DNA from 2 places in the Nitratifractor salsuginis DSM 16511 genome. Region 2 is predicted to be linked to the other one. Evidence: riboswitches for the same ligand, from Rfam matches in the RefSeq annotation. Region 2 holds a riboswitch; the other holds the start of a gene.
What was found. Region 2 has a riboswitch for cyclic di-GMP ahead of NITSA_RS03740 (proprotein convertase P-domain-containing protein). Riboswitches for the same ligand answer to the same signal wherever they lie in the genome.
Positions count from the first base shown of each region.

Region 1: it holds a riboswitch for cyclic di-GMP, as region 2 does, so the genes downstream of both, NITSA_RS07545 (type IV pili methyl-accepting chemotaxis transducer N-terminal domain-containing protein) here and NITSA_RS03740 (proprotein convertase P-domain-containing protein) in region 2, are expected to answer to the same signal.

Region 1 covers NC_014935.1:1,493,580-1,505,339, reverse strand. The annotation lists gene NITSA_RS07600 (uracil-DNA glycosylase) at 1-266, opposite strand, end outside; gene NITSA_RS07595 (class II SORL domain-containing protein) at 479-865, opposite strand; gene NITSA_RS07590 (heme-binding domain-containing protein) at 1,230-1,676, opposite strand; gene NITSA_RS07585 (YgaP family membrane protein) at 1,673-1,879, opposite strand; gene NITSA_RS07580 (methyltransferase domain-containing protein) at 1,951-2,883, opposite strand; gene NITSA_RS07575 (OmpA family protein) at 2,906-3,823, opposite strand; gene NITSA_RS07570 (saccharopine dehydrogenase family protein) at 3,877-5,094, opposite strand; gene lepB (signal peptidase I) at 5,330-6,034, shown strand; gene NITSA_RS07560 (outer membrane beta-barrel protein) at 6,110-6,628, shown strand; gene NITSA_RS07555 (DedA family protein) at 6,644-7,111, shown strand; gene NITSA_RS07550 (pyridoxal phosphate-dependent aminotransferase) at 7,134-8,321, opposite strand; cyclic di-GMP riboswitch class I at 8,465-8,548, shown strand; gene NITSA_RS07545 (type IV pili methyl-accepting chemotaxis transducer N-terminal domain-containing protein) at 8,722-9,501, shown strand; gene NITSA_RS07540 (type IV pili methyl-accepting chemotaxis transducer N-terminal domain-containing protein) at 9,523-10,341, shown strand; gene NITSA_RS07535 (hypothetical protein) at 10,357-11,118, shown strand; gene NITSA_RS10925 (ATP-binding protein) at 11,133-11,760, shown strand, end outside.
Region 2 covers NC_014935.1:734,185-745,944, reverse strand. The annotation lists gene NITSA_RS03760 (sulfite exporter TauE/SafE family protein) at 1-133, opposite strand, end outside; gene NITSA_RS03755 (phosphoenolpyruvate carboxykinase (ATP)) at 219-1,130, opposite strand; gene NITSA_RS03750 (hypothetical protein) at 1,229-1,648, opposite strand; gene NITSA_RS11390 (hypothetical protein) at 1,870-2,046, opposite strand; gene NITSA_RS03745 (hypothetical protein) at 2,142-2,864, opposite strand; gene NITSA_RS03740 (proprotein convertase P-domain-containing protein) at 2,875-5,289, opposite strand; cyclic di-GMP riboswitch class I at 5,344-5,442, opposite strand; gene NITSA_RS03735 (PqqD family protein) at 5,624-5,896, opposite strand; gene NITSA_RS03730 (M15 family metallopeptidase) at 5,998-6,654, shown strand; gene NITSA_RS03725 (hypothetical protein) at 6,804-7,028, shown strand; gene NITSA_RS03720 (hypothetical protein) at 7,163-7,531, opposite strand; gene NITSA_RS03715 (mechanosensitive ion channel family protein) at 7,667-8,935, opposite strand; gene NITSA_RS03710 (6-carboxytetrahydropterin synthase) at 8,969-9,538, shown strand; gene ppa (inorganic diphosphatase) at 9,598-10,119, shown strand; gene NITSA_RS03700 (DUF2231 domain-containing protein) at 10,302-11,054, opposite strand; gene hemJ (protoporphyrinogen oxidase HemJ) at 11,102-11,533, opposite strand; gene NITSA_RS03690 (endonuclease/exonuclease/phosphatase family protein) at 11,536-11,760, opposite strand, start outside.

The DNA.
Region 1 (11,760 bases), 760 kb from region 2:
GTCTGATCCTCGGTCGCACCGGGGCCTTCGCCTACGAACATCAGCCGGGCGTGGGGATCACCTTCGCCGAAGACTACCTTGTGCCGGCTCTTGGCCAGATCGCAGAGATGGCACTGCTCCACCAGGCGGCGAAGCTCCTCCAGATCATCAGGGAGCTGAGCCGGTTCGGGGTCGAGGTCGGAGGGTTTGACATCGGTATAGCGATAGCCCATCTGCTTGAGGAGGGCGAGCTGTTTGAGTTGCAAAGCATTGTGTAATCGTCTCATGGGAGTGATTGTAGCATAGAAGATTAATGGGGAATGAGTGGGTAGTGGGTAGAGAGATAGTGGGTAGATGGAAGATTAATTGAGAATTGAAAATGGAGAATTGAGAATGGGAGATTTTGGATTGAGTGGATTGACGGATATATGAATTAATTGGTGAACGGTTAATCTACAACGTTTAATAACAATGACTAGCGGGGCGAAAGCCCCGTGCTTTAGTCTTCGACGGTGACTTCTACGGGATCGCTTTCCCAGAGGCCATGCTTGGTGCAGTAGCTCATTGCGGTGAGCTTAAGCTTGCTCTTCTGGGGGACGATGTAGAAATCGACTTCGGCATGGGCGCACTGGTTGCCCATGGCGCCGGGCTGCCAGTTGGTCTGAGCCAGGAGGGTTTCTCCGTCCCAGAGCTGAACATAGGCGATGTAGTGGTCGAAATCATCGGGATGGCAATACTCGTTTCCCATCTTTACTTTGACTTTAAACGGCTCACCTTTTTTGGCGGTGCTTTCGCAGTGAACGAAGGGAGAGTGGCGATCGATGTAGTCTTTTTTGGCTTCTCTGTCGATAGTGGAGATGTCGACATAACGGTTGATCTTGGGCATATTAGCTCCTTTTTCTTGATTTATGTCAAGAAGTATAACATAAATTTCCGTTAAATGGGATAATTTTTGTCAGATTTATTATGAGAGTTGAGAGTTGAGAGTTGAGAGTTGAGAGTTGAGAGTTGAGAGTTGAGAGTTGAGAGTTGAGAGTTGAGAGTTGAGAGTTGAGAGTTGAGAGTTGAGAGTTGAGAGTTGAGAGTTGAGAGTTGAGAGTTGAGAGTTGAGAGTTGAGAGTTGAGAGTTGAGAGTTGAGAGTTGAGAGTTGAGAGTTGAGGCAGCGGATAAAAATTACTAGTTACTAGTTACTAGTTACTAGTAACTCGGTTACTCATTACTCGGTTACTCGGTTGCTCGGTTGTACCCCCTACTCCTCGTCCTCTTTGACGTGGGAGAGGGCCCACTTTTTGATCATTTGCCGCTCCTGGGGAGTGAGTTTGGCTTCATCGTGCATCCACAGATAATCTTCCGGAGGCATTTGCCAGTCGATGGACTTGGCGATGTCTTTATAGAGTTTCTGCTTTTTCTCCTCGGAATATTGGTTCCAGATGGAGAAGTTGAGCCAGGCTCTTCCCTCTTTGACATGGGATTTGACCTCCAGGGAGACGGGGGAGATATGGCTGTACCAGGGCCAATCGGTGTGATTGGAGTGGCAGTCGTAGCAGGAGCGTTTCAACAGAGCCATGATCTCTTTGGGGGCTTTGATTTCGTCGCCGGGTTTGGCTTTGGGCGGTTCGGGAACCTTGATCTGGATGAACTGGATCAGCAGCAATCCGGCGATGAGCCACCCCAGAAAGACCTTGAGGGTCTTCACTGCTCTTTATCCTTGCCGAGGATGGTGCACTGGCCCGTGATGACACAGGCGGGGCAGATCCCTATGATTCCCGCGATGAGGGGGATGACCCCCAGATAGAACCATTTGATTCCCGTGTAGTATCCTGCACCGATGAGTGCCAATCCCAGAACGATTCGGAAAGGACGGCAAAACTTTCGCATCTTTTTTGCATTGATAGCCATGATAACTCCTTCTTAAGATTATGATTAGAAAACTTCTCTGGAAGTTTAGCAAAAGATTGAGTTGGGAACCGTTAAGCTTTTCTACTCAAACCGATTTTTGTCGCTTCCAGGAAGAGATACTCCCGACCGGTGATCACGACGCGGTATTTGTGCTGCTGGAGATACTTTTTGATCCAGAAGAGATCCTTGATGACCAGGGAGAGTTCGCTGAAGGGGTAGTTTTTGGGCCGGGCGCCGTAGAGCAACTCCCCGTCGATCCAGCGGGCATTGGGCCAGCCAAGAAGCAGGGCTCCCTTTTGAGTCAGATGCTTTTGCACCAGCTCCATCATCAACGGTTTCATGTCGATGCCGGGGCTCTGGAGGGTGCCGATGGAGAGGATGAGCTCATAGCGCCCCAGATCGAGCTCTTCGAGGCGATTGAGGTCCAGACAGTGGGTAGTGAGGGCCGGGCCGAAACGCTTTTGGGCCAGCGCGAGTGCGTCGGCATCGAGATCGATGCCTGTGACTTTCGCTTCGGGATTGAACCGGAGGATCGGTTCGAGTTCGTCTCCCCGGTTGACGCCCAGGGCGAGGATCCGGGGGCGGTGAAAAATTTCCAGACGCTTCAAGGCCTGGAAGTAGGGGAGATAGTAGGCGGACTCTTCGTTTTTGTGAATGCGGGCGAAGGGAGAACGGGATGAGTATTTGTCACTCTCGTTGTCGGTGTGAAAACTCCGCTCCCTGGTGACGGATTCGAAGGTCAAGCGTAAGCGGGTTTTGTCGTAGCGTTCGGGGGTGAGGAGTCTGTATCCCAAATGGGAAGCGAGGTCGACCCAGGCTTTCCAGGAGCGGCAAATAAGCTTTTGCCCGTTACGGTCGATTCTCTCTCCAGCGTAGTATCCCCGGCAGAGATCCGGATCGGCGATGAGAAAGTTTATCGGAGTTTCGTTTTTGGAATCGTTGTCGAAATAATCGAGAATCTGATGAAGCGGTGCAGCGGAGAAATCGGGAAGATCGTTCATCATCTCTCGCTGTAGCTTTTGAGGATTAAAACTTGGCGATCATAAAGCCGACACTTGCTTTCCAACCCTTTAGGTCATTATCACCGGTCGTTCCCTGAAGATTGAAGGAGAGTTCCGTATCTTTGAAGGCGTCGTCGAAGAGGTGGATCATCGGTCCCACCTTCCAGAGCAAGCCGGCGCCGGCATGGTAGGCGTGGTCAAATCCGGTGACGTCGGAAAGATCGTTGTCGAGAAAGCTTGCCGAGACATAAAAACGGGCCCGCACCGGCAGATCCATCCAGGTGGTGAGGGTGGGGGTATAGGTTCCGACGGCCAGATCGCCGTTCCAGCCGCTGGTGGAAGAGAGGTCGAAGTCATAGTCGATATTCAGATAGTGAAGGGTGAGTTCGGCATAGGGTTTGAAACCGTTGATCTCCATATGGTAGTTGGCGCTGCCGTAGAGATCGTAGAGCGATGTGTCGCTGTCTTTGCCGAAATAGGCTCTCAAGTCGGCATTGTTGCCGTTGTAGTCTCCGTCGCTATGCATCCAGAGGCCGGTCGCACCCAGTGCCAGGCTTAAGTTGGCTGTGGGGTTGTAGTTGATGCCGCCGCCCAGTTTGAGGTAGGTGGAGTCGAGTTCGACATCACCCAGATCCCCGCTGCCCAGATTGACGTGATCCTGCTCGATGTCCGTGAAACCGAATCCTCCGGTGACAAAGGGGCGCCAGGTATCGCCCAGTTGGCCGAAATAGTAACTGCCGACGAAATTGGCATTGCTCAGGTCGGGCTTGTCCCCCGTGCCGTCGCTGCCCAGGTCATACCAGCCGGTCTGGAGATAGAGGTTATTGGACGTAAAGATGCCGGACCCGACCAGGTGGCGGTAGTGATCGGCGGTAGATCCTGCACTCAAAGATGTGGCGGATGCCAGGGCAAGGAAGAGGCCGATTTTCCCGAGCTTTTTCATTGATTCCCTTTCAAGGAGGTCTTTGACTCATTTGATTATAACCTAATCCCTCTTCAGTCGATTTTCAAAGCTTCGGGACTCTCCAGATCTATCACGTTCCAGGGAAGCCCCTGCCTGTTGAGTTCCTCCATAAAGGGGTCGGGATCGAACTCTTCCATATTGTGGACCCCCTCTTCATACCAGACCTTCTGAAGCATCAGTTTCGCTCCGATCATCGCCGGCACGCCCGTGGTGTAGCTGACCCCCTGGCTGAGCACTTCTGCGTAGCAATCCTGGTGGTCTTTGACCTGGTAAATGTAGATGGTCTTCTCTTTGCTGTCCTTGATGCCGTGGACGACGACGCCGATATTGGTCTTGCCTTTGGTGCGGGGCCCGAGGCTGGCGGGATCGGGGAGCAGGGCTTTGAGCACATGCAGGGGGATCACTTCGCAACCGTCCACCTCGATGGGGTCGATGCGGGTGAGGCCCACATTGTCCAGCACCTTCAGGTGGGTCAGGTAGCTTTCACCGAAGGTCATCCAGAAGCGGATCCGCTCCAGGCCGGGGATGTTTTTGACCAGGGACTCCTCCTCTTCGTGGTAGAGGAGGTAGCTGTCTTTGGGGCCGACTTCGGGGTAATCCCAGACCATTTTGATCTCCATCGGTTCGGTCTCTTTCCACTCGCCCTTTTCCCAGTAGCGGCCCTTGGAGTTGACTTCGCGGATGTTGATCTCGGGGTTGAAGTTGGTGGCGAAGGGGTAGCCGTGGTCTCCGGCGTTGCAGTCGAGGATGTCGATAGTTTTGATCTGGTCGAAGTAGTGTTTGAGGGCGTAGGCGACGAAAACGTTGGTGACTCCGGGGTCGAAACCGCTGCCCAGAAGCCCCATGATCCCTGCTTTGCGGAAGGCGTCATCCCGGGCCCACTGCTCCTTGTATTCGAATTTGGCGGTATCGGGGTGTTCATAATTGGCGGTGTCGAGGTAGTCGGTGCCGGTGGCGACGCAGGCGTCCATAATGGTGAGGTCCTGGTAGGGCAGGGCGACATTGATGACGATCTCGGCATCGGTTTTGCGGATGAGGTCGATCACCTCCTCTTTATGGTCGGCATTGACCTGGTCGGTTTTGATGGTGACGCCGGTCCTGGCTTTGACGTTTTCGGCGATGGCGTCACACTTGGATTTGGTCCGGCTGGCGAGGGTGATTTCACCGAAGGTATCGGCATTCATGGCACACTTGAACGCGACGACGTTTCCGACGCCCCCGGCGCCGATGATGAGAGTTTTGTGAGACATCGTTTCCCCTTTTGATGAAAATTATGTGATTATATCAGAGCTTTATTCGTATTAAACCGGCAAGCATTATTCTCATTCCAAGCGGCGCTTTCACTCGATAGCTCTGGCAGTCGCAGACACCTACGGTGCCCCTGCGGGGTTGGGTGCTCCTTTGTCGCCATCGAGTGAAAGTTCCATCACAAATTGTTGGATTACTGAATGCTGGAGTAAGAAAAATGAGTTCTAAGGAAATGGAATGTATTGGCGTCGAAGTCTCAAACTCGTTATGGTCTTGATGATCCTTTTTCTCTTCTTGGGTTCTTTTGTCCGCCTCTACCGGGTCAGCGATATCAGTATGAACGATACGCTGATGGATGGGGATCTGGTCTGGGTGGAGAATCTGACGGCGGGTTTTCATATCCCCTCCTGGGGTTTTTATATCGATCAGCACCTCTGGGATCGGGAGGAGGGGATTCACCGGGGGGATCTGCTGGCCTTCCGGCATCCCCTCGACCGTCGGCTCTACCTCAAGCGCTGTGTTGCTCTGCCGGGAGATAGAGTGATGGAGAAAAACAAGAATTTCTATCTGCAAATCGGAGCCGATCCTGCCAAAACCCGGGCTTTCGCTGCCCGCTACCGTCTGCCTTTGGTCCGCAGTGAAGGATCGCTGTGGCTGCTTAACCCCTATCAGCACTTTTTCAATGTCCGTCACGACCCCACGGTGGTGGGGCCAAAGGAGTTGATTGACTATCCGCCGACGATTATTCCGCCCCACCGCTATTTCTTTATGGGGGATTACCGAGACAATTCTACCGACAGCCGCTTCTTCGGGCCGGTGCCCTATGACTATATCTATTACCGGGTCTTTTGGATTTGGCAACGCCCTCGGAGCCTCGAAGAGATGGCTTCCATCCGCCATTTCGACCCGAAACACCCCAATGTGATCCGCCAAAAATATTAATTACTATTAATGCTTTTTCTGTTATACTCGCTTCTGACGATTCAACGGTTGTAAACCGTAATAGAAGGATAAAAAATGAAAAAGATCCTGCTCGCACTTTGTGCCGTCTGGAGCCTGCAGGCGGCGGATCACGATCTCTATACCCATTCGGTGGAGGCCGTCGGCAACTACTCCTTCAACGATGACGATATGTATCTGAAGGATGGCTGGGGCTGGGGACTTCGCTACAACTATAATTTTTCCACAATCAATTTCTGGGAAGTGGGTGCAATCCAGGCCTCCTTTGATTATCAATTCAACCAGGATTATGTAGGCGGTGGAGACAGTGCCGTCTATCGCTGGGGGGTCAATGCCCTCTGGTATGCCGACAACGCCAGTGAAATGACCCCCTACGCTCTGCTGGGTGTGGGAGCGCAATTCTTCACCCACAACCTTCACGGAACGGATGACGGCCTGTTCGCCGCGATCGGCGGAGGGGTCGAGTACCAGTTACGCGGGGATTTCGCACTCTTTGGCGAAGGGAAATACCTTTACAGCGGCGACGAGAGCAGCCTCGTGACCTCCATCGGTATCAAATACAGCTTCGGTCAATAGACCCCGGCCGTCGTTTTGGAAGATATTCTTCATAATTTAGCCATTTACGGCTATATCATTCTTGCGTTTTACTCTTTCGGCGGAGGGATGGTGGCTCTGGCCGGGGCGGGAATCCTCTCAGCTCTGGGAAAGATGGATATCACCCTTTCGATCGCCGTGGCGACCGTCGCCAACTTCCTCGGGGATACCTTTCTCTTCTATCTCGCTCAGACCAACAAAAAAGAGGTGCTCAAATATCTGAGAAAGCACCGGCGGAAGATCGCCTATACCAATCTTTTGATGCGCAAATACGGCTGGATGGCCGTTTTCCTGCAAAAATACATCTACGGGGTCAAAACCCTGGTGCCCATCGTTATGGGGCTGAGTCGATACGATTTCAAAAAGTTCGTTGTTTTGAATTTCTTCGCTTCGATCGTCTGGGGATTGGTCGTGGGCTTGGGGAGTTATTACTTCTCCGCGGCGGTGCGGAGCTGGTTTTCCTGAAAAGGAACCGGTTTAAAAAGACTCAGCTTCTCAACTCTTTGACGAATTTCTCGATCCGTCTTACCCCTTCGCGAATGGTTACGATATCGGCGGCATAGGAGAAGCGGAAATAACCTTCGCTGCCGAAACCGATACCGGGAACGACCGCCACACCGTACTTTTTCAGAAGCTCCTGGCTGAAGGTCATCGAGTCGATGCCCAGATCTTTGATATTCACGAAGAGGTAGAAGGCCCCCTTGGGGCGCAGAACGCTGATGCCGTCGATGGCGTTGAAGAGTTCCACCGCTTCGTGCATACGCGCTTCGAATGCCTGGCGCATTGTTTCGATCTCGTCATCCACCTCTCCCAGCAGAGGAGGGATGGAGGCGTATTGGGTGATGGTGTTGATGTTGGAGGTGCTTTGCGATTGCAGCGAAATCATCTTTTTGACCAGCTCGGTATCGGGCGTGGCCAGATAGCCCATCCGCCAGCCGGTCATCGCGACCGATTTGCTCAGGCCGTTGACGGTGACGGTCCGTCGGTAGAGGTCTTCGCTGATGGAGGCTGTGGCGACGAACTCCGTCCCGTCGAAGACCAGTTTCTCGTACATTTCGTCGCTGACGACGGTAACAGGGGTTCCCTCGAGGACTTTTCCCAGTGCTTCGAGCTCTTTCCCGTCATAAACGGAGCCGGTGGGATTGGAGGGGGAGGTGAGGATCAGCATCTTGGTGCGGGGGGTTATGGCCGCTTCGAGTTGATCCGGGGTGATTTTGAAGCCGCTGCGGTCGTCGGTGTCGATGATGACGGGTTTGCCGCCGGCATAGCTGACCAGTTCGGGATAGGTGACCCAGTAGGGGGCGGGGATGATCACCTCGTCTCCTTCGTCGATCAGGGCTTGAGTCAGATTGAAGAGGGACTGCTTGGCCCCGTTGCTGACCAGGAGGTGCTCTCTGGCATACTCAAGCCTGTTCTCACGGCGGAATTTTTCACTGATGGCATCCAGGAGCTCGGGGATCCCGGCCACGGAAGTGTATTTGGTATGGCCCTGGCGGATGGCGTCGATCGCCGCCTCCTTGATGCGTTCGGGGGTGTCGAAATCGGGTTCTCCGGCGGAGAAACTGAGGATGTCTTTGCCCTGGGCCTTGAGTTCGCGGGCCAGGGTGGAGACGGCAATGGTCATTGACGGGGAAAGCGATTCAATCCTACGGGAAAAACGTGATGATGCGGACATAGATACCTTTCGACCTGATGGTTTGATACAATTATACCTAGCTCCCCCTTTTACGGATATTGAATTTGGCCGTTCTGGATGAGTTGTGGTGTACCCCCATCACTCAATTAGATTTAAAATAAAATATGTAGAATAGGCTGTTTCGATGTTAAGGCCAAACCCGCCGTGAGACGGGGACGGAAAGCCATGGGTCTAAGGAGAGTGTCTTAGATCGCCAGGTTGCCAGAAAGAATTTTCCACTTTTGCCCTCTGCCTTATATATCTAAGGTAAGAGAAATTGTGGGATATCCTCTGTATCGTTCTCTGTTCCTGTCCCCATTTTACTGCGAGTTTTAAACCTGATTCATGATACAATCTATTAAGTCAGTCTTATACTGATTGATTAATAAGGAGAAGAAATATGAAGCGGATGAGAAAACTCCTTTTCCTCGTGGTGAGCCTTGGTTTATTTACGAGTATGGGATGTGCCATCGAGATCAAAAGTCTCGCCCAGGCAGTCAATGAAGCGGGCCGGCAGCGGATGCTCACTCAGCGGATGCTCAAAGATTACACTATGATCGGTATCGGAGATACCTTTGGCAACCCCAAAGAGGATTTGAAAAAGGTAATGGAGACTTTTGAGGATCATCTTCAGGGATTGACCGCTTTTGCCAAGGACGAAGAGACCAAAAAGAGCCTTGAAGAGCAACGAAAGCTTTGGGAACCGATCAAAAAAATGCTCGCCGAGCCTCCCACCAAAGAGAAGGCGACGGAGTTGCAGGAGAAATTGGACCAGTTGCTCAAAGCAGCTGACCATACTACTAAGCTCTTCGCGAAACAGACGGGCAAAGAGTCCGGAGAGATTATCAATATCTCCGGCCGTCAGCGGATGCTCTCTCAGCGGATGGCGGCACTCTATATGCTCAAAGTCTGGGGCATTAATGATCCGAAATTCAAAGAGAAGATGGATGCGGCGATGAAACTTTTCGGGGATTCCCTGGAGCGTCTTAGAAAATCGGATCTTAACACTGACCAGATCAATCAATTGTTGGATCGTGTCAAGAAAAATTTTATGTTTTTCCAGGTTATGAACAAGTCACAGAACCGTTTCATTCCCTCGTTGATTTACAAGAAGTCCAACGATATCTTGAAGGATATGAACACAGTGACCGGCCTCTATGCGGCTCAAAAAGTGAAATAAGCAACTCAAAAGGAGAGTGGAATGAAAAAGTTGTTCAGGTATGCGGTTTTGGCGCTAGGAGTCATGATTTTTGCCGGTAATGGTTTAAACGCCGTGGAAGGTGGGGAGCAGAAAGTCAATGCTCTGGTCAAAAAGGATGCCATTGAGTTGATTAATGTCGCTGGTAAGCAGCGGATGCTCTCTCAGCGCATCGCCAAGGATTACCTCTATCGGGGAATGAAGATCGCTGTCTCCAAAGCAGACAAGCAACTCAAAGAATCCCTCAAAGAGTTCAAAGCCAACCAGGCAAAATTAAATGAAATGATCAACGATCCCGAGATCAAGAACCTACTTGCCTTTGTCAATATGAGTTTGGACGAATTGGAGGGGATCGTCAAGAAGCCGTTTAACCTTGACAATGCCCAATTGGTCCTGGACCTCAGTGAATCGATGTTGGAGGGGAGTCAATATGTGGTCGATTCCATCAAGAAACTGGCGAACATCAAAGAGTCCAAGGTCATAGCGAGATCCGGTAAAGAACGTATGCTGGCCCAACGGATCGCCAAATACTATATCGCTTATCAGGCAGGGATCAAAGACAAAAATACCGTGGACCAGATGAATGCGGCCGTTAAAGAGTTTGACAAAAATCTCAAATTCCTGATGAACAACAAAGACAATACCGCCAGCATCAATCAAAAACTGGCACAGGTCGACAAACTGTGGAAGATCGTTTACAAGTTCTATCTGAATATCGAGAAGGGAGGCTTGCCCTTCATCGTCTTTACCACGACGGATGAGATCACGAAAAAGATGGACGATGTGACACGGCTCTATGTGAAACTCTATGAGAACAAATAAGCGAGGGAAAGCCTGATGAAAAAACTCCTGTTGATCTGCGCACTGTTATTGGGACTGCTGCCCAATCTGCTCTCGGCTTCCACCCGAGCAGAGGTCAATGTCCTGGAGGCGACGGAGAATATCCGATACCTGAGCCAACACCTCACACGGAACTATCTCTATCTCTATGCCAACCCCAAAAAGGTTGAAATCGAAGAGATTCTGCGCAAGGATCTCGATAAATTGGTGGAGAACATTCGGACCATCTCTTTGACGACCAATGATGAAGATACGAAAAACATTTTGGAATTCCTCACTTACAGCAAGGACCAGATCGAAGAGCTCTTGCAGAAAAAGCCCAACAAAAAAGACGCTTCGCTGATGTTGGATTACAGTGAGACTCTGTTGGAAGGGGCCAACTCCATCGCCAAAGCCCATGCCTATAAATTCAGCGAGAGTGAAAAGATGCTGATGATCAGTAAAAATATGGAATTCCTGGCGGAGCGGAGTGCCAAATATTATCTGGCTCTGGGGATCGGCCTGGGGACGGAGATCAATCGTCGGCAGATGCAAGAGGCGCTCGGCGCCCTGGAAAAGGATCTCAAAATTATCGATCAGTACTCTTATCCTCTTGAGTTACTCAAACAGCGCGAAGCGCTCGGTCGTTTTTGGGAAGTCAGTAAATCTTTATACAAGCGTCTTGACCAATTGTTTGTCTCCAACCTTTTGGTGCTTTCTACCGATCAGTTGGAGACATTGAGTAATCACTTTGTACTCTATCATCGTAAAAATCAGTAAAGGCGGACGGATCAATGAATAAACGATTTCAAAAGAGTATTTTTTCCATCATCCTTTTTCTGCTTGTCCTTTTGATCGGAGGATTGGGTTGGTATGCCTATCAGAGCTATCTCAAATATCATAAAGATCAAACTGTTGCCAAGCAGGTCCACTCGATCGAAAATGGAGATACGTTCATTCAGGCATTGAGCCGTGAGCGTATGCTGAGCAGTGTCTATCTGGCCCGGAAGGACAAGACCACACTCTCAGAGCTCAAAAAGGTACGGGTCAAAGTCGATCAGCTCCTGGAGACGTTGAAAGCGGATGCCAAACAGTTCGGAAACTCCGATCGATATATTCGGACGCTCGGTACCATCGCTTCGGAGATACGGTCAGTACGGTCAAGAGTGGATGCTCTCTCCCAGGAATATGGGGACATCCTGGCCAATGAGTTCGAACAGAGGATTTTCAGACCGGTTGTGTCGGCTTATCAAAAAGTCGCCGCAAGTTTCGTGGAACCCTCTTTGAAATCCTCCTTTGTCCTGGGGGCGCAGTTGAGCTCCGTCTATGCCACAGAGGATCTGGAACGGGATTATCTGCTCTACAAGATCATCACGGGACGCAAGATGAGCAGAGAGGATCTGAAGACCTGGGATCGTCTGA
Region 2 (11,760 bases):
AGATTCCGACCGCGTGCTTGAAGCCAAAGCCCATCAACAGCAGCACCGGCACCAGCACCGTACCGCCCCCGATCCCGAAAAATCCCGAAAGCGTGCCGATCCCCATTCCGACAAAGAAAAGGAGTATTTCCATACATATCCTCTATAGAGAAATACGCGATTATACCATCTTGGTAATGTGAACTTTCCAAAAGCGCTATGTTGCCTTATGCCCCTAGCTATACTATAGAAACTTGAGACTGATCCTGAAGCTGTTTGACAATAGCGTTGTAGACTTCAGGCAAGCGTTCTTTATCCCAGGGTATTGAGACACGATAAGCGGGAGTTTTCATCGCCATTTTCGCAAAAAATTCAAAGCGTTCTTTCTTCATAAAAGAAAAACTCACAAAGACACTTTGATAAAAAGCCCTGAACTTTTCAATGCCTTCCAGAGGCCTTACGTCGATTGAATCGTTCGGTTCGCATTGTCTCAACTCAAAAAGGGCTTTGAGAAGGGCAGGTTCCCCGGCAAAATTCTCCACGCGACGCCCCAGAGTTTCCGGTTGTCGATAGGGACGATGGTAAGGGAATGAAGGGTAGACAATAAATTCCCCGTTTTCTTGCTTTATCGGGAGTGTATCATCCGCAAAAAGAGTATGCCCGCGTCCAATGAAATAGTCTGTAAGTGTCGATTTCCCCCCGAAGGAGGGGGCAGAAAAGAAAACCACTCCTCCATCGATTTCCACTGCCCCAACATGAAGCATCGTGTAATTTCTTTCCAATTCAAGCGCGATCGGGAAAAAAGTATGATAAATCCAAAATTGAAGTAATCGGGGGGTAAAGTCTCTTCCTTTTGCATAAAGGATGCGTCTACTTTTGCCATCCCAAACCAGGGTCAAGACATTTACAATCTCCAATCCCCAGTCATGATCTCGCTCAATCTTCTCAGGAGAAGTGTTGCTCAAATAATAGCATCCACGTCCAGACAGATACAACAGAGAGCTTCGTCGCTCAAACCCCTGATATGTGTCGATTTCCCTTACTTCGATCGTGTTTAATCTATCGTTGCCGGAATGAGAAAATTTGAAAGAGTCATACTCTTCTTGCAAACTTTGCTGATCGACAAAGAGGAATTGATGTCCATGTATCATACAAACTTCTTCATTTCTCCCCACATCTGACGATATTCAGTGAACTCAATAGAATATGTGTCGGATTTTTTATAAAATCAGTTTTTCTTTTTGTCAGGTTATTCAGGCGGTTCTCCAAACTTATCTTCAGAATCTTTGGGTTTTGGCGGTTCCCATACCACATCGGCACCGCCTATGAGGTGAGTTCTTTTGACATAGGAAGCTTCATCTTCGGCCTCTTCGTCACCGGTTCCTTCATCTTCGTTCGATCCAGATTCTGCGCTCTCCATTCTCTCCGCATTGAGCGAAGAGTTCTTTTCCTCTTCGGTATTGGAATTTTTCGGGTGAAATCCCCTCTCAACTCCAGCGTTCAGAGCCTCATTTGCATCTATGGCAGAGGATGTGTTCTCTGTTTGGGTTGTCGCTGCGCCCGTAGCGGCAGGTTTTTGATTCACTTTATCAGTATTGAATCTCATAAAAGCGACCACTACCAACACAAGAAGAATCACTCCATATAAAATCGCTCGATTTTTCGGCATAAATATTCGTCCCTTTCTATCAAAACGCTACTGAATCCGGCATTGGAAGGTATATCTGTTTATATTGTCCGTATCCATTAGAATGAATCGGTTTACCATCCTTTTTTAGTTAGATTGGTTTCTGTATAGCGGATATTTCCATTTACTTTGACAAAGTTCACACGCCTCATCTTCTGATCATATTCTGATTTTTATCGATCTTGATAGAGGACCCTTTCTTATTACCAGCCAGATGGATCGCTTGGTGGTCCTCCGAATTGATCGGCTTTTGCCCTAGTAGGCTTGGCCAAGCTGCCCAACACCATTATGGATGGAGCCGAATATGCAGCCTTTTTCAAAAAGTTCCGGCGAGCATTAAGCATCTTGCCATTCAGCTTCTCTCTTTTTTGCTTATTCATTTAGGAGTTCTCCTATGCTTTTGCATATATTTATCATTATATCGAAACCACTATCAATATAATTAAATTCATACATAAATTATTGAATCTAAAAGTCATTTCGGCAGCACGACTGGTTTAAAATCTTCCTCAAGTACCGGCCCCCTGACCCATCGGAATGTCCGGATGTGTTTACCGTCCATATTGAGATTGATCTTATCCAGTTCATCGACACTGTACGTCTGCTTATTGTCCACATCAACCAGAGTAAATTGGTTCTTCATTCCTTGGTTGAGGCCGGTCTCTTTATACCGGATATTTCCATCTATTTTGACAAAGTCCACACGCCTCGCGTCATCAAGTTTAATCCTAATATCCGCATTGGAGAGGTCGACACTCTTTTGATTTTTGACCTGGAAGGTCCAGACAGCTCTTTCATTCGACCCCTTCTCCGGGTAGCTACGATAATCGCTCCAGTAATCACCGCTCTCCTTATCTCCCCAATTATAATGAGGAAAAACCACCTGGAGTGCTGCCGGCCCGTAGGCGGGGATATCGTGTCGGTCTTTTCCATTCCAGCTGTCAACAAGCCGACCGAAAACCCCGGCTGTATTATGCTGATAAACGGTCCCGTCTTCTGCAGTGGCAGAGACTCGAGTACGCATATACCATCCGCCTTCTCCGGCTTTGGAGTCTTTCCCTGTATCGGGATTTGTCTCTTGTTTTTTGTCGGAGGAACCCAACCCATCCTGGGAAGTCCCCTGACATCCCTGCATCAGACCGACCAGTGAGAATAATATCAGGAAAGAAAAAAATCTATAAATATTTTTGCTTTGCATCAGGAGCTCCTTAATCATTACTGTAGGTCAGAGGATAGGCGAAATGGTTGACATAATTATCACTTTGGTTCTTCTCGATCTTGATAAAGAACCCTTCCATCGGCTCGATGGAGCCGCCGAATCCAGGTGTCGAAGGATCTATCGCTTCATATCCGGTAACAGGACCTGTTTCATTGCTATCATGCTTATAGACAATTTTGTTGATATAATCATCGTTATTTATATCTCCCATCGGATGGTAAGTCATTCCATCTGCATTGTGTTTAAAATAGAGATTGGCCAAATGAAAGGCATAAGGGAATGGATTGCCTGCCATATATTTTTTGTAATCAACCGTATCTGGATCACTAACTTCATTTTTAGGCAGCAGGTATTCGTGTACTTTACTAAAGTTGCCATCACTGATACCGACTGCAGAGGCATCTTCCACCGATGTTGGATTGATATCATCTAGTGTTTCATTAATAGTGATATTCTTTTCATTCCCCGTCCCTCCGAGGTCGGCGATGATCCAATATCCCTTGCCCGGCACGACGGTATCCCCAGCATTGAGTTTCCGTTTATCCGTGTTGGGATGGGTCGTACCGTTGATCTCATAGTTGTCACTACCACTCTGCTCGTACATCACCCAGTCAGTACCATATTCACCCAAACCGTCGTCACCTCCCAAAAGATCAGAGATGGAGTTTGCCCCAGTATCACAACTGAAGCTGATGATTTTCCACTGCATATGGGTCAGTGTGGTTCGGTTTTTTCCGCAGAGAAACTCCCGGTAGGCTGCTTCATGATTACCGGTAACTTCATCCTGAATATTTCCTCCATCGTCCGGATCAGGGTCCGTTATACCGGCAGACACATTGTCATAGCCATCGCCCACTTGCAGCCATTCCGGCAGCCCGTTCTTTTCTACAGCCGGGTTGGGATCACACTCAGGGTTATTCCTTCCCTCTTCACAGTCACTGTAGCCATCATTATCACTGTCACTGTCGAGGTAGTCGGGAATACCGTCATCGTCGGTATCAGGAGAAACAAGCCCTATACTTCCGGGGGCACTTGAGGTGTTTTGGTCATAAGCATCATCCAAACCATCACCATCGTCATCGGTTCCACTCGTTGCAGTGTAATCCCCTGTTGATTGCGCCTCCACATTATCGGGAATGCCGTCGTTGTCGCTGTCGAGGTCGACAGAATCAAGAATGCCATCGTTGTCGCTATCCCGATTGTTCGAAGTGCTGATATTAAGATCTGCCTCGTTGAAGGTTCCTTCATCTTGACTCGCATCATCACACATATGCAGTGTCCAAGTGCCTTTCGGATCTTCTCCATTAAATGTACTCAGCGGCTGATCAGGTTTTCTATACACCGGATGATCCAAATCTTGATCATCACTATCATCACCGATAGATTCCGTCGCGGCATCGGAGAAATTGGTACTTAAATTTTGGGCATTCCCCCCTTCATCTCTTATCAAATCAATCACTGTTCCAAAGGGAGAAATGAGTTGAACAACAAGATCTCCTCTCCATGAATGTTCTATTTTTACTAAAATCGTTATATCGTCGATAACATCACCATCTGATACGTTAAATGTTCGATCCAGACAGTTGTCGGGATATCCATCATCAGGAATCGTTCCTGTATCTGTATTGGAAACTGTCTGAGCCACAACAGGAGTTCTCTCGTTTACATCCAAAATTCCATCGTTATCATCGTCGATATCTTTGACATCTACAACACCATCTCCATCAGTATCGAGAGCTTCAAAATCAAAATTGTCAAACCAAATCGCCTGGCCAGTAGGGTTATCAGTATTGATATCTCCATCAGTATAGACGAAAGTCAATTCACTTACGTATACATCAGTAAATCCCAGGGTGACCATTGCCCCGGTATTGTCAGGCCCCCCATTGTGGTCTTGATTTTCATCAGATTCATATTCACCTGCTGCATTACTTTGGACATAATCTCCCAATTGGACATCATTGGGAGTAACTGTATTCCCATCAATATCTTGTGCGGTGACGATAATTTTGTCATTAAACTCATATGTACCGTCATCGGCATAATCTATATCTCTGAATCTCAAATTACTTAATTTAACCGGCGTAGAGAATTTTATCGTTACCGTAATTTTCTGGGTTGTATCATCATAATCCGCATAAAACTCCAGATTATCATTGGAAAGACTCCCTCCACCGTCATCCAGCTTTGGAGTACTGTCCTGCAATTTGTCAGTATCACCTGTCACAGTGATACTGACATTAACTCCGGAATCATCTACATTGGTATAGTTTTGACTCAAAGCTCCATCAGGCGACCATCCTTCTGTCTCCCAGTCGAATGTTGAAGGGAATGCCAAACTTCCGAGCAATAACATCCCCAAAACAAAAAACCGCTTCAACAATTGCTTATGTATTTTTTCCATTATTGCCTCTTTGCTATGGAAGAGAATATCCGCTTACTCATCCGTACTCTTCTATTAGGCAACCTGGCGATCTTCTCATTTACTGCCAAGTGACAGTATCAAAGACCCATGGCTTTCCGAACCTGCCTCGCAACAGGGGTGGCATTTTCTAGTAGCTTTATATTTTAACCAAAAATATCAAAAGATTGCCAAACCTACTAATATTTTTAGATTTTACGCTTTCAGAATGGATATTTTTCATATAAATTCCGCCAAGGCAAAAGGTGATTTAATTACTCTACTGAGGTTTCCTGAAAATTTTATCGATTGGAGATAGAGGTGTCCGGAGAAATTTTTACTCTATAAAAGCAAGCCTGTTTTCCAGGAGATTATCGATAAAGGTTTCGAGATCTTTCCTGAGTGTCTCCGGGTCCACTTCATAGATCTCCAGAAGCGCCTCGTATGTCTCCCCGATCGTTTTACCTTCCTGAAGCAGCTTCCAGATATCACTGGCGACGCTGTCGAGACCGAAGTAATTTTCGGTGTTCATATCCAGCAGCACCATCTCGCCGTCCACTTCCTGGGCGAATATAGAATCGGGAAAAATCACTTTCTTGGAGAAATCCATCTTTATCACCTTCATTCTGCTGATTTTTAATATTTCAATTTCTTAAATTTAAATAAAAGTATAACAGAATGAGTTGTACCTTTATAATGTATAATGTATTTATGAAAAGATTGTATCTACTCTTTACTCTTCAAACTCTCTTTCTTTCGATAGTGGTTGCCGGCTATACCGCCAAAATATCTTCCATCACCCCCCGGATCGAACATCGTATGCGGGCCGGACACAGCTATCGCGATGGCTGCCCGGTCAAATTGCGGGATCTTAGGTACATAAGGCTGAACTATCTGGGCTTCGACGGAAAGCCCCATACCGGAGAGATGGTGGTTCACAAGGATGTAGCCAAAGAGGTTACGCAAATCTTCGGTGAACTCTATCGGGCGAAATACCCCATCCGCCGAATGCAACTGGTCAGTGACTATGGCGGAAGCGACTATCGCTCCATCGAGGCCGACAACACCTCCGCTTTCAACTGCCGTGCCGTTACCGGCGGCAAAAAGTGGTCCAACCACGCCTATGGAAAAGCCATCGATATCAACCCGATCGAAAACCCCTACATCTCCCGTAGCGGCCATATCGCACACCGTGCCTCCCTCCCCTATCGTATCCGCAGACACAAAAATCCCTTTCACCCCGAAGACCGCGCCCTCATCGCGCCCCACGACCCCATCGTCAGAATCTTCAAAAGCCGGGGCTGGCGCTGGGGCGGGGATTGGCACTCCATCAAAGACTATCAACACTTTGACAAAAACCGCCACTGATTCCCCCCATTATCCTCTCTCAAATCCTGAAACTGACTCAACGAAATGAGTGACAAGACATCGAACGGTAATTCCCGGGTAAGGAGTTCCCTTTAGAATGGCGGTGTCCAATGAATCATTTTGGATCAATTCACCACAAAGGAAATTCCATGAAAAAGACTTTGATTCTCACTGCAGCCACACTCCTGCTCGGCGGCACTCTCCTCAGTGCCGGTGAAACGATGAAAGCAGCCCCTGCCCAGGCAGCACAAGCCCAGGCAGCACAAGCCGACCAGGCCGTCCAGAAGGAGGCCAACTCAACAGACGCGACCAAGCAGGCACCGGCAGGTTCCGGAGAGGAAGAGACAGCAAAGACCCCTGAAACTCAAAAGTAATCCTCCCTTCGCCATCCCGGAGCTTTCATCTCGTCGATTGCCCCGCTTCGGGGTAATCTTTTTAAGCCTTGGATTTTTAGATTTCAGACTCAGATACTTGACTAGCTCCTTCTCATCCGATCCGGCACATCCTGTCAGTGAGAAGAATCACGACTCTTCCCTCTCACACTGACATTATCATCCTTTCTGTTTTTACGCTTCTTTTGGACAGGAAAAGTCTCGAAGAGCATCTGCGCGACTGCTTCTGCCTCCTTTTTTGAGAGTTTTTTAGCCATCGAAGGCATAAGGCCGTAGGTATCAATAGAAGGACAAAGGACCTTATCGATTGAGGGATGGAAGATATAGTCGACGATAAAAGCGACGGCATTCTCGCTGATGGGGTATTTCTCTTTGACCCGGAGCATCACCTCATCGATGGGCGGGCCCAGAAGTTTGGCCCTTTCGGCGGGCGTGACGGGATGGGTGACATGGCAGAGCTGACATTTGCTTTGGAAGATTTCCATCCCCTGCTTTTGGGGACTTTTCTTGGCTTGTGCAATACCTGTCACTAGTATTAAAACGCTCAATACATACAGTACTCTTTTAGACATCGAATCGGATCCCTACTATTCTTTTTTACAGAATCCTAGCACACTATGCTATACAGAGAATGAACCGTCCTCCTTTTCCCTCGTCTCCAGGAGAATCTCCTCCCGTGGAACAGCCAACTCCAGGGAAGACTCTTCAACAATCTTGAGAATTTTTTTGATCACATCCTGCTTGACCCGAAGCCACTCTTCCCAGTTGACGGAGATGGAGAAGGCATAGACGAGGATATTGAGGGAATATTCGCCGATTTCGTCCAGATAGACCAGGAGCGTCCGACGCACTCCGTAACGATCCTCGAGATTGAAAAGACCGTTTTCGTAAGTACGTTTCATTCGACGGATGTAGCGAAGCTTGTTTTTGTTGACGATATCGGGATGGCTGTCGAGCATTTCGTGGATCTCGTAGATCACCCGCTCCAATTCCCGTGTGTCGGTGGTGAGCTTCAGGCGTAGGTAAAATTTGATCCGCCGTCCCACCATCCTCCGGGTCCAATTTTTGACATAGGTATTGGCCAAAACGCTGTTGGGCACGGTGACCAGGGCATTATCAAAGGTGCGGATCTTGGTGGAAGTCAGCCCCATTTCGGTGACGAAACCTTCGACCTTATCGGTTTCGATCCAATCCCCCTGGCGAAAAGCATCTTCACTGACAAGGCGAACAGAGTCGAGGAAATTTGTAATGGTATCCTTGGCTCCCAATCCGATGATCGCACCGCCGATCCCCAGGGAAGTGATCAACGCCGTCAGATCGACCCCGAGACGGGAGAGCACCAGGATGATGAACAAAAAGGCCAAAAAGACCCGCGTAATATTGAGAAAGAGGTTATAGAGCTCCGCGCGGGCCTCTTTTTGACGTTTGATCTTCGCCGAAAGAGTCAAATAGAGCAGGAATTTCGTGATCTCATAGAGCCACCAGAAGAGAAAAAGCCAATAGAGAACGAAAAAGAGAGTATCGATCCAACCCCCCGCCACGAAGATCTCCACCGCTTTTTTAAAGAGATAAACCGTCAGCAGCAGTCGCAAAGGCCGGAAGATACTTTCAAGCCGGCGATAGAGAAGACGGTAAAAGCTCTCCCTACGATGGCGGTAGAGCCGATGTTTAGCCCAGCGCAGGAGGGGGCGTCTCAGCAACCAGTTGAGCGTAATAGCCGCCAGCACCAGCCCCAGAGCCACCAGGAGTTCCCCCGGCGTCACGTGGAGCCACAAGGTATAGTGTAAAAGGGATTCCGGCAGACGGTGGTTGATAAGATTGATCAGCTGCTCCATAGGGAGATTGTAGCCAAACTCCCCATAAAACCATTCAGAGAAATCTGCTATCATCTTCTCCAGCCTATCAAATCAAAGTGAGCAACTATGCGCTGGATCATCGATAAATCCTTCGACTTCTGTTACGGGCATCGGGTGTGGTCCCAGAATCTCGACAAAGAATACAGCCTGGATGAGTGCCTGATGTGCCGGCATCTTCACGGCCATCAGGGGAAAATTAAAATCTTTCTCAGCTCCGAAAGCCTGATCGACGGTATGGTGACCGACTTCAAACATCTTAACTGGTTCAAAGCCTGGCTCGATGCCTCTTTGGACCACCGCTTCATCCTCGACCGCCACGATCCGCTTTTCGGTGACCTGATGCACCACTACGTCGATGAAAAGGGCCAAATGGACGAAGCCTCCTTCTTTTACCACGAAGAGGGATACTGGACCCCGAGGCTCGAGAAGCTGGGGGATGCTCCCGAGGCGCTGATTGAAAAGTACGAAGGGATGGTCGTTGTGAATTTCGTCCCTACCAGCGAGAACCTCACCGCCTGGATCCTCGAGATCGTCAGTGAACGGATGGAAAAGCTCGGAATCGTCGTCGAAGCAGTGGAGTTTTGGGAGACACCCAAATCCCATTGCCGGGTTGAGCGCTCCACGGCGGGCTCCTGACAAGCTCGGGCACTCTCCGCCTATGGTAAAATTCCGGAAAACTTTGCAAAGGATCAACTATGGATATCAGCAAAATCGGACCGGGTGAAAACCCCGATGCAGTCAAAGCGATCATCGAAGTCCCCTACGGTTCCAACGTCAAATATGAGTTGGACAAAGAGAGCGGCGCCATCGAAGTGGACCGGGTAATGTATTCGGCGATGTTCTACCCCGCCAACTACGGCTTCGTCGCCAATACCCTCAGCGACGACGGTGACCCGGCCGACATCCTCGTCATCAGCGAATACCCCCTCTACCCCGGTTGCTACATCAAAAGCCGTCTCATCGGGGTTCTGATGATGGAGGACGAAAAAGGTATCGACGAAAAGCTCATCGCCGTTCCCGCCGACAAAATCGATCCTACCTACAAGGATATCCGGGAGATCGACGATCTGCCCCAGCATACCCTCAACAAGATCAAAAACTTCTTCGAAACCTACAAAATGCTTGAACCCAACAAGTGGGTCAAAGTAACCGGTTTCGAAGGCAAAGAGAAAGCGAAGCAAATTCTCGACGCCGCCATCGCCAACTACAACAAGTAAAACTTCCGCAGGCCTCTCTCCGAGGCTGCCTTTCCCCTTTTTTTCTTATCACATTTTTTGTATTGTTTCGTGAGAATCGGTTTGATTTTAACGAGCTTTTATTGGATAACACAGTGAGATATGGTGATTAATACATCAAGGTAATAACTTCTCTATTTCTTAGAGAGGGCCGGAGGGAAGGCTTATTCGGCTTTGCTCTGATTTCCTTCGGTCGTTTTCTCCGTGCTATTCTCAGTCGCAGCAGCAGGCTCAGCGGCTTTTTCAGGTGCCACTTTAGCAGGAGTTTTCTCTTCGGCGGGGGAAGAAGTCTTCGCTGCCGGAGTCTCTGAGGGACTTGCAGATTGTTTTACCTCCTCCGATGTCTTACTCTCCGATTTCATTTCATTTTTTTCGGTAGTTACAGGCGCTGCAGCGGGAGTTGCCTCTTCTTTGACCGGAGTTTCCTTGGCTGCTGTCGCCTTGACATTGACGCCATAGTCGAAGACCAACTCTTTGCCCTTTTGGGCCGTATTGATCGTCAAAGCGGTAAAGGCGATCAGGAAGATCAAAAAGAAGACGCGTATGGGTGTCTTGCGGACGAGCACGCTGAGGAGTTTGATCACGACCAGGACTAGGGCGCTGTAGACCAGATAGATCCCCTGAATTTTGTGAGCTTCAAAGAGATCATGAGCCGGACCCGCATTGAGAACATCTCCCGCCTCTTTGGCATCAGCCATTCCCGTCAGATAAGCACCGAAGAGAATCACCGCCAAGAGAACCATCAAAACGAAGCTAAAGACGCCCAGAGCTCTTTTTTTGGCGACCAGGTTGACCAATTCCAGCAGCAGGATAACCAAAGGCAGCGCTACTGCCAGGTGCACCATACAGGGATGCACCTCCACAGGGACAGAAAAAGGCAGAGGAAATGAAGGGATCGATACAGCGGGAAGAGCCATAATTACTCCTTGGAAAAAATTATGGCTCCATTATATCAGAGAGGTCGCTAAAAGGGTTTGACGACGACAAAGATCACGATCCCGATCATCAAGAGTGTGGGGACTTCGTTGTAGAAACGATAGAATTTCCCCGGCTTGTAGTGGGGATTCTCGATCAGGCGTTTGCGGTGATACTCCAGAGAAAAATGGTACGCAATCAGAAGCGCGACAAAAAGAAGCTTGGCATGCATCCAGGGCATTTTCAACAATACGGGATTGAGCCAGAGCATCGTCCCCCCTGATAGAACCGTCGCCCACATAGCAGGCACTCCGATATATTTATAGAGTTTGTACTCCTGGATCTTCACCACCTCCACAAATCCGGGATTGTCGGCGTGCTCGGCATGATAGACGTAGAGTCTGGGTTGATAGAAGAGCATCGCCATCCAACTGACGAAACTCATAACGTGAAAAGCCAATACCCAAGTGTAATATTCCATTTTTACCTCACTGTTTCGAAGTCGTTCCGATCCCAGATGACCAGTTCCGGATGGCCCTTATAATAACCAATCTGAGCTCTCTTTATCCTAAGGCGGCTCCCCTCTTTCGGCTTCCAACGCCTGCTGCGAAAATGAATCGGCCACGCGTGTTGTCTCACCCAAAGCTGCCGATGCCGATAGATCCCCTCCAAATCTCGGACCACCCGAAAGCGAGCAGCGGGGTCATT